DNA from 2 places in the Paenibacillus stellifer genome. Region 1 is predicted to be linked to the other one. Evidence: riboswitches for the same ligand, from Rfam matches in the RefSeq annotation. Region 1 holds a riboswitch; the other holds the start of a gene.

Region 1 (4,211 bases):
TTGCCGCTGCGGTCGACCGTCTGGCCGACGATCCGGCCAGGGATGCGGCGCATCAGCGGCTCGGCGACCGCGAAGTAGCCGCAGGTCGGCCCGCCCAGCGAGGCGTTGATGCCGAGCGGCTGCGCGTCGCCGACGACGATGTCGGCGCCCAGCTTGCCCGGCGTCTCCAGCACGCCAAGGGCGAGCGGATTGGCGCTGACGACGAGCAGCGCCTTGGCGTCATGCGCGAGCTTCGCTATCGCGCCAATATCCTCGATGCATCCGAAGAAATTCGGATACTGGGCCAGCACGGCGGCGGTATCGCCGTCGACCGCCTGCGCCAGCAGGGCGAGGTCGGTCACGCCGTCCTCGCAGCCGACCAGGACGACCTCAAGGCCGAGTCCGGCTGCAGAGGTCGCCAGCACCTGCCGCGCTTCGGGATGAACCGCGCGGGAGACCACGATTTTCTTCCGCTTCGTATGCGCGGAAGCCAGCACCGCCGCTTCGGCCAGAGCCGTCGCGCCGTCGTACATGCTGGCGTTGGCAACCTTCATGCCGGTCAGCTCGCAGATGTAGGACTGGAATTCAAAGATGGCCTGAAGCTCGCCCTGGCTGATCTCGGGCTGATACGGCGTGTAGGCCGTATAGAATTCCGAACGGGAAATGACATGGTTGATGACGACGGGAACGTGATGGTCATAGAGGCCGGCTCCCAGAAAGCTGGTGTGGCTGTCAAAATCGGCGTTCTTGTCCGCCAGCCGTTTCATATGCCGCAGCAGGGCGTATTCGTCCAGCGCCTCCGACATTGGCAGGCGGCCCTTGTAGCGGACCGCTTCGGGAATATCGGCGAACAGCTCTTCAACGGACTGAATCCCGATCTCCGCCAGCATTTCGCTGCGGTCCTGCTCGGTCATCGGCAGATAACGATGCTTCATGTTTCGGATTCACTCCTTGGCTAAATGGGATGGATAACGCATGGTTGGGCTTATCATATGTCAGGCTTATCATGTGGTCAGGCTTATCGTGACCGGTCTTGTGCGAGCGGCGCGTCTCCGTGTTCCATGTCCGGCTTATTCCGGGGGGCCGGGCACGGCCGCTGCCTTTCGGCGTGTTGATCCTACGTGTTGATCCTATAGATAATTATCCCTGGCGCTCCCGCTTGTAAAAAGGAGCCTTCACGACAACGGCCTTCAGCCGCTTGCCACGGATTTCGACTTCAAGCTCAGCACCGATTTCGCTGTACTTCGCTTCGACCAGCGCAAGCCCCAGATTCCGCTTCAGCGTCGGGGACTGCGTGCCGGTTGTGATCTCGCCGATTTGCCTTCCGTCTGCATAGACGGGATAGTGTGTGCGCGGAATGCCGCGGTCGATCATTTCAATGCCGACCAGCCGGCGCGGAATGCCTTGGTCCTTCTGCGCCTTCAGCGCGTCACGGCCGATGAAATCGCCTTTATCCAGCTTCACGAAGAAGCCGATACCCGCCTCCAGAGGCGAAATGTCCTGCGACAGCTCCTGCCCGTACAGCGGCAGCTTCGCCTCGAAGCGAAGCGTATCCCGCGCCCCCAGTCCCGCCGGGGTGAGACCATGCGCGCTGCCGACTTCCAGCAGCCGGTTCCACAGCTGCACGGCCGCCCATGTCGGCGCATAGATCTCGAAGCCGTCCTCGCCGGTGTAGCCGGTGCGCGACAGCAGCACCTCTGTGCCGCAGACGGACGCTTTTTCCACAAAATGAAACGGCTTAAGCTCAGCCAGCGGGAGATTGGTCACCTCGCTCAAAATCTGCTGGGCATGCGGTCCCTGAACCGCCAGAAGCAGCGTCTCCTCGGAGACATCTTTCAGCTCCACGCCGCTCGCCGGCAGGTGATCCTCCAGCCACTGGTAATCCTTGCCAATGTTCGAGGCGTTGACGACCAGCATGTAGCGCCCCTCTCCAAGCCGATAGACGAGCAGATCGTCCACCGTTCCGCCATTCGGATAGCAGAGCAGGGAATACTGGGCCTGGCCGTCGCTCAGATTGCGGACATCATTGGTGGTCATGAACTGCAGGAAATCCTCGGCCCCGCTTCCGGTGACCATAAATTCGCCCATATGCGAAACGTCGAACAAGCCGGCACGGGTACGTACCGCCTCATGCTCCTTCTGGATGCCCGTGAACTGCACCGGCAGCTCCCAGCCGCCGAAATCAATGCTTCTGGAATCCGGGAAAGCCGCGTACAGGTCGTAAAAAGGCGTTCTTTTCAAAGTCTCCAAAGGCCGTGCCTCCTATCGAATTTTTGCTTGTCTTATCATTCCAAAATGAATGGTTCGGATTCCAAAATCCCCTGCTGATGCGCAAAAAAGGACAGAGCAAAGACGAATGCAGCCGCAGCGCTGTTCTTCGTCTTCGCTCTGTCCCTTGTACCTGAGAGTTACCCCGCGATTTTGTGTCAAAAGCAGGTTTCCCCGTTGGTGACCGTCCGCCGTAAGCGTCCGGTGCTCTCCAGAGATGCGTCCGGCAGAGGTCCTTTTGCCTGAGAGATTCACCGCCGGGGCCTCCCCGGGGCTTACTCCTTCGGCGCCGTCCTATTCGGAACGGTCTCTCCCTACACCATCATCCGCCATTTCGTATGTGATTCTTCTCACTCCATTAATACTTGAAACGGGGAACCGTGTCAACAGGAAATGGCCAAAAACGCCGGATGAAATTTAATTGCTGTTAGATATATTGACACTGGATAAGGGCATAACTTAGTCTATAGCTATCTGAAAATTCATAACCCAATTCGAATCATTCCCAAATGAGTGGTTCCGGACGAAAAGAGGCGGCAACCGAAAATGAGTGAAATTCTGGACAATCTCCGGTACAGTGAAGAGCATGAATGGGCGCAGCAGGGGGAAGGTCGCACCGTGCGCATCGGCATTACCGACCATGCCCAGCATCTGCTGGGAGATATCGTATTCGTCGAATTTCCGGAAATCGGAACGGCGGTTACGGCAGGCGAAAGTGTGGGCAGCATCGAATCGGTCAAGACGGTATCCGAATTATATTCGCCGGTCTCGGGAACGGTTACTCGGGTCAATGAAGCGCTGGAGGACAGCCCGGAGCTGCTGAACGGGCAGCCTTACGGGGACGGCTGGATTTACGAAGTGGAAGTGGACGGAGACTATGCCGAAGTGACTGCAGGACTGCTGGATGCGGCGGCATACCGCGAACTGGTCGGTGAATAAGTAAACGGTTGGAGATAAGTGAAAAAGACGGCAGGCTCCCCTCCGGCAAATTCGTTTTCGCATGATTCGATTGCGGGTGGACATGGGGCCTGCTTTGCTATGTTTTGCGGAACGTGATGCTTCTTGAAATACGTGATGTCTCTTGAAATATGTAATGTTTCTTGAAATACATGATGTCTGCTGAAATTCATGATATTTGCCGAGGCTGGTGTGCCGAAACCGATTATTTGACGGGAAAGCCGGCGATTCCGGGGAAAATCTCGGGAGCCAGCCTCCAGAATACCGGGAACAACCAAAGGGCGGCGGCTGCGAACAAGGCCCAGATTGCCAGAAGTCTCGTGCCTTTGCGGATTCTTTTTGCCGGGCGGACGATCAGAAGGCCATAGACTGCGGCGGAGTAGAAGGGGAAGAGAGCGGCTGCGATCATGGCGAGAGCCAGTTTAAAAGTGACCTCGCCCTGCGAGATGGGGATCATAGCATCCGGGTTGCTAGCGGGATTCGCCCAGAATACGATAGCGATCAGCGGCAGCCAGGCCGCCAGCACATGGACGATATAAGCCGTGATGCGATTGGAACTGTTCAGCTCCGCAGCAATCAGCCAATAGCCGCACCAGACGAGCGCATAGACGAAGCCGAAGGCCAGCATCCAGATCCGCATTTCAATCAGGGTGCTTCCAGTCGGCAGGCCAGACGGCAGTTCCCAGAATAAGCGGGGCGAGCTCCACAGCAGGAATGTCCCGAAGGTGTATATGAACAGCAGCAGGATGACCTGAAAGATGATACCGATCCAGGGCAGAATGGCGATATTCATAAGATATTTCCACAGCTTCGAGCTGGATAGCGGGCGGAATGGGGAAGACATGGCTTCATCAGCTCCTTTCCTCTTTCAATTTCCGCATTCTGCAAGTTTTTCCTGCTATGAGGCATTGCGGGTCAACGTAAAAAGACGGATTTCAAAGCGTAGTCCAATCCGGTACTACCTGGAATCCGTCTTTCTTTTGTGGCTTTTTGGGTCTGCCGGAGGT
Region 2 (4,211 bases), 430 kb from region 1:
ATTTCGGGATGGACCTGTGAAGCGGGGCCGTCTGCGCGAATTTTTACAGTGTGATGCCGATGTCGTTGGAATTGCGGGACCTGAAGCTGAGGCTGAGCTCATGCAGTTGGCCGTTGAAGTATTCAAGAGACTGGAAATCCCGATTACATTAAGGTGGAACAACCGACGCTTCCTGGGTGAAGTGCTTGAATCCATTGGAGTGCCCTCGGATGAATGGCTGTCTGTCATGCTGACGCTCGACAAGCTGAAGAAAATTGGACTAGACGGGGTTATGCAGGAATTGCGAAGCAAAGGGCTGGATGCTCAAACAGCAGCTGCAATCATGGAGTTAATTCAGCTGGATAACCCTGCGTTTGAAGATGTATCCGGCATGTATGGAATCCAGGACAAACCCGGCGCGCAAGAGGTGCGGTCCCTTCAAGCTCTCATTGAGCAAATAGGGCTGGCGGAAATAGGCAGGTTCGATCTCTTCCTGTCACGCGGGCTGTCTTTCTACACGGGAACGGTGTATGAGATCTTCGATGCTTCGGGCACGTTTAGCTCCAGCCTGGGAGCCGGCGGCCGGTATGATGCCATAATTGGACAGCTGGTCGGCAGAGAGGATATTCAATATCCGACCGTGGGCATTTCTTTTGGCATGGAATCCATCATGGAGATGCTTGCGAATCGTCCGGTCCAAACCAAAGGCGCTATCGTTACGGTCATCCCTATCGGAGATACAGTTGCAGAGGTCTTGAAGTCAGCGGCATTGCTGCGGGCTAATGGGATTCGGACAAGTATGGACACAAGTGGACGGAAACTGAAAAAGTCGCTTGCGGCCGCCTCTTCCCGAGGAATCCGGTACGTCATGTTAATAGGAGAAAATGAAGCAAGCCTTGGACAGGTGCGCCTGAAAGATATGACCGGGATGACGGAAACGGTGCTGACCCTTGATGAAGCCATTACAATCATATCCGATCAGACCGATAGAAGCTGAAGCCTTCCGGTTCACAAAAGAAAAGGAGCGGCCGACGGCCACTCCTCTTCCGGGGTTATTGCTCATGATTGAATAATGCTGTTCTTGCCGCTCTTCTCTCTTCTGCTTCTGCCCGAATACAGAACGAACAGTAGAATGAACCATAGAGGGGTGAACAGTAGAGCCGGACGCGTCTCGCTGGCGAACAGCATAATGATGAGAATGGCGGCAAACAGCGTTAAGACCGCATAGTTAATGAAAGGCGTAAAGGGTGCCTTGAATTTGGACTTAGCCTGCAATTCCGGCCGGGTCTTCTTATACTTGATATGGCAGACGAGCACAACGCCCCACACCCATATAAAACAAATGGCGCTGACCGTCGTCACGATTCCAAAAGCCTGCTCCGGAATGAGCTTGCTCAGAAGGGCGCCCACGGAGATGACAAGTGTGGAGATGAACAACGAATTTCCCGGTACATGATTTTTATTGAGCTTGGCAAAACGGGGCGACGCCTGGTCGTTCCTGCTCAAATTATAGAGAATCCGGCTTGTGGAGAACATCCCGCTGTTGCAAGCAGAAGCAGCTGAAGTCAACACGACGAAATTGATAATGCCTGCGGCGATCGGAATCCCTACCAGCGCAAAGGTTTTGACAAAGGGACTTTCAGCCGGACTAAGCTCCGTCCACGGGTTAATGCAGAGCAGAACAAACAGCGCGCCGACGTAGAAGAATAAGATCCGCAAGGGAATTTTATTGATGGCGGACGGAATATTTTTCTCCGGATTGGACGTTTCCGCTGCCGATACCCCCACTAACTCTACACCGACATAGGCGAACACGACCATTTGGAAGGAAAATAAGAAGCCTGAAACTCCGTTCGGAAACACTCCCCCATGCTCCCAGAGGTTCTTGACGGTCACCGCTCCTGCGTCCGTCTTGAATCCCATAACCAGCAGTACGATCCCGGTGCCGATCAAGGCCAGAATCGTGACCACTTTGATCAAAGCGAACCAGAATTCCAGTTCCCCGAAGCTTTTTACCGTTAACAGATTGAGTCCCAGCAAAATGATTAAACAGACAATGGCCGGTACCCACTGCGGAATATCGAACCAATACTGCACGTAGACGCCAACCGCGATAACATCCGCCATCGCCGTCATGATCCAGCAGAACCAATAGGTCCATCCGGTAATGAACGCCGCCCGGGGCCCGAGATAGTCCTCGGCAATATCCGTGAACGATTGATAGCCCGCCTTGGACAGCAGCAGCTCTCCGAGCGCTCTCATCACGAAGAACACGGCGATCCCCACGATTAAGTACGTAAACATGATGGACGGTCCGGCCTGCTGAATCGCTTTGCCTGATCCCAGGAATAATCCCGTACCGATGGTGCCGCCGATGGCGATGAGCTGAACATGCCGGTTGGCTAAATCTCTCTTTAACTCTTGCTGTGCCATGCTGATTCCCCCCTATGAGTGCCTTACATTGATGCCAACACAAAAAGAGACTGGATGTTCTCCAATCTCCGGTTCATCAGAATATGAATACTACTTGTCCTGTCGACTCCTATCAGCATAACAAATATATTCAGTACTCTTCTGTCCTTTTGCCTGAGATTGTGAACCCTTCGGCGCTGCGGAACTCCGCAGTCTCTCCAGAAGCCGCTCCTGCTATAGTGCGATCCATAGCATTCAAAGCTGCTTGTTATTCAGTTCATTAAAGCGTTAATGCCTTCTAACAGTTTAACATATTACTTGTGGTGTTAGTATTGTGGCAGTGATAAAAGTTACAACAGCATTTGCGCCCCAGGAATACGGATCTTCCTCCGCTTTAGGATTCCTTAGAGAATCCTTAGAATTGCCATCTACACTATGGATGTGGAAAGGGTGATATAATATGCGAGACATTATTTTACAGACAAGTAATTTATGCAAAAGCTTTAAACGCCAAACGGCTGTAAACAACGTATCCTTAACCGTTCCCCGGGACTCGGTCTATGGTTTGCTGGGGCCGAACGGCGCCGGCAAATCCACAACGCTCAAAATGATCGCAGGAATGCTGCGCCCCGATTCCGGAAGCATTCTCTTTCATGGACATGAATGGACCCGGAAGGATTTAAGCGATATTGGCGTACTGATTGAAGCGCCGCCGCTCTATGAGAACCTGACTGCAAGAGAGAACCTCAAGGTTCGTACCCTCGCGCTCGGATTGCCGCCATCCCGAATCGATGAGGTGCTTGCCATAGTCGATTTGACCAATACCGGAAAAAAGCGCGCCGGACAGTTCTCCATGGGCATGAAGCAGCGGCTGGGGATCGCAATCGCACTGCTGGGCCAGCCGAAGCTGCTCATTCTTGACGAACCGACCAACGGGCTTGATCCCATCGGGATTCAGGAGCTTCGGGAGCTGATCCGCTCATTTCCCCGGCAGGGGATCACCGTCATACTGTCGAGCCATATCCTCTCCGAGGTCGAACAGGTAGCGGATCAGATCGGAATTATCGCCGGTGGAGTTCTAGGGTATCAGGGAATCGCCCCCGAGGGGCAGGAGCTGGAATCCTTGTTCATGCAGGTTGCCGCCGTGAACCGAAGAGCGGGTGAATAGGATGCTTCCTTGCATCAAGGCTGAACGGTTGAAATGGACTCGCACCTTTATCCCCAAGCTGGCCTGGATCGGACCTGTGGTAACCCTGCTTCTCTGCTTCTTCTTGATGGGGGGACGCTATTTTCAGGGCGGGGCTTACAACTGGTGGTACACGATGCTCTTGCCCGGAGCGCTTACCCTCACCTGCTCGCTGGCTGTACAGAAGGATGCCAAGATGAAGTACCGCGGGCTGCTGGCGCTGCCTGTCGATCCGAAGATGCTGTGGGCCGGGAAAATCGTGGCCTGTGCGGAATGGCTCTTGGTGGTCACTCTCATTTTCCTGGCTGGCATTACGTCCGGCGGAATGCTATTTGGCAATACAATTCCGCTGCTGAACAGCATTGTTGGCAGCTTCCTGATCTTCGTCACGTTTCTATGGCAGATTCCGCTATGCCTGTTTCTTGCCGCAAGCTGCGGATTATTCGCCGCCACTCTGCTTAATATGGCCGGCAATATCGCCGGGGTCGTCGTCTTCGGCGCCGGTGGTATCTGGAACATTGTTCCCTATACCATTACATTCAGGCTCATGTGCCCGGTTCTCTATGTACTGCCGAACGGTCTTCCCGTACCGGGAGACAGCCCGCTGAGAAGCACAGAGATGATCCTGCCAGGT

The links. Region 1 has a riboswitch for glycine ahead of gcvT (glycine cleavage system aminomethyltransferase GcvT). Riboswitches for the same ligand answer to the same signal wherever they lie in the genome.
Region 2: another riboswitch for glycine. It lies ahead of PSTEL_RS25555 (amino acid permease); the one in region 1 lies ahead of gcvT (glycine cleavage system aminomethyltransferase GcvT).

Annotation. Positions count from the first base shown of each region.
Region 1 is NZ_CP009286.1:5,150,573-5,154,783, reverse strand. It holds gene gcvPA (aminomethyl-transferring glycine dehydrogenase subunit GcvPA) at 1-914, opposite strand, end outside; gene gcvT (glycine cleavage system aminomethyltransferase GcvT) at 1,120-2,229, opposite strand; glycine riboswitch at 2,366-2,464, opposite strand; glycine riboswitch at 2,468-2,573, opposite strand; gene gcvH (glycine cleavage system protein GcvH) at 2,794-3,186, shown strand; gene PSTEL_RS23685 (hypothetical protein) at 3,410-4,048, opposite strand.
Region 2 is NZ_CP009286.1:5,581,970-5,586,180, forward strand. It holds gene PSTEL_RS25550 (histidine--tRNA ligase) at 1-976, shown strand, start outside; gene PSTEL_RS25555 (amino acid permease) at 1,039-2,412, opposite strand; glycine riboswitch at 2,544-2,623, opposite strand; gene PSTEL_RS25560 (lantibiotic protection ABC transporter ATP-binding protein) at 2,852-3,559, shown strand; gene PSTEL_RS25565 (lantibiotic immunity ABC transporter MutE/EpiE family permease subunit) at 3,561-4,211, shown strand, end outside.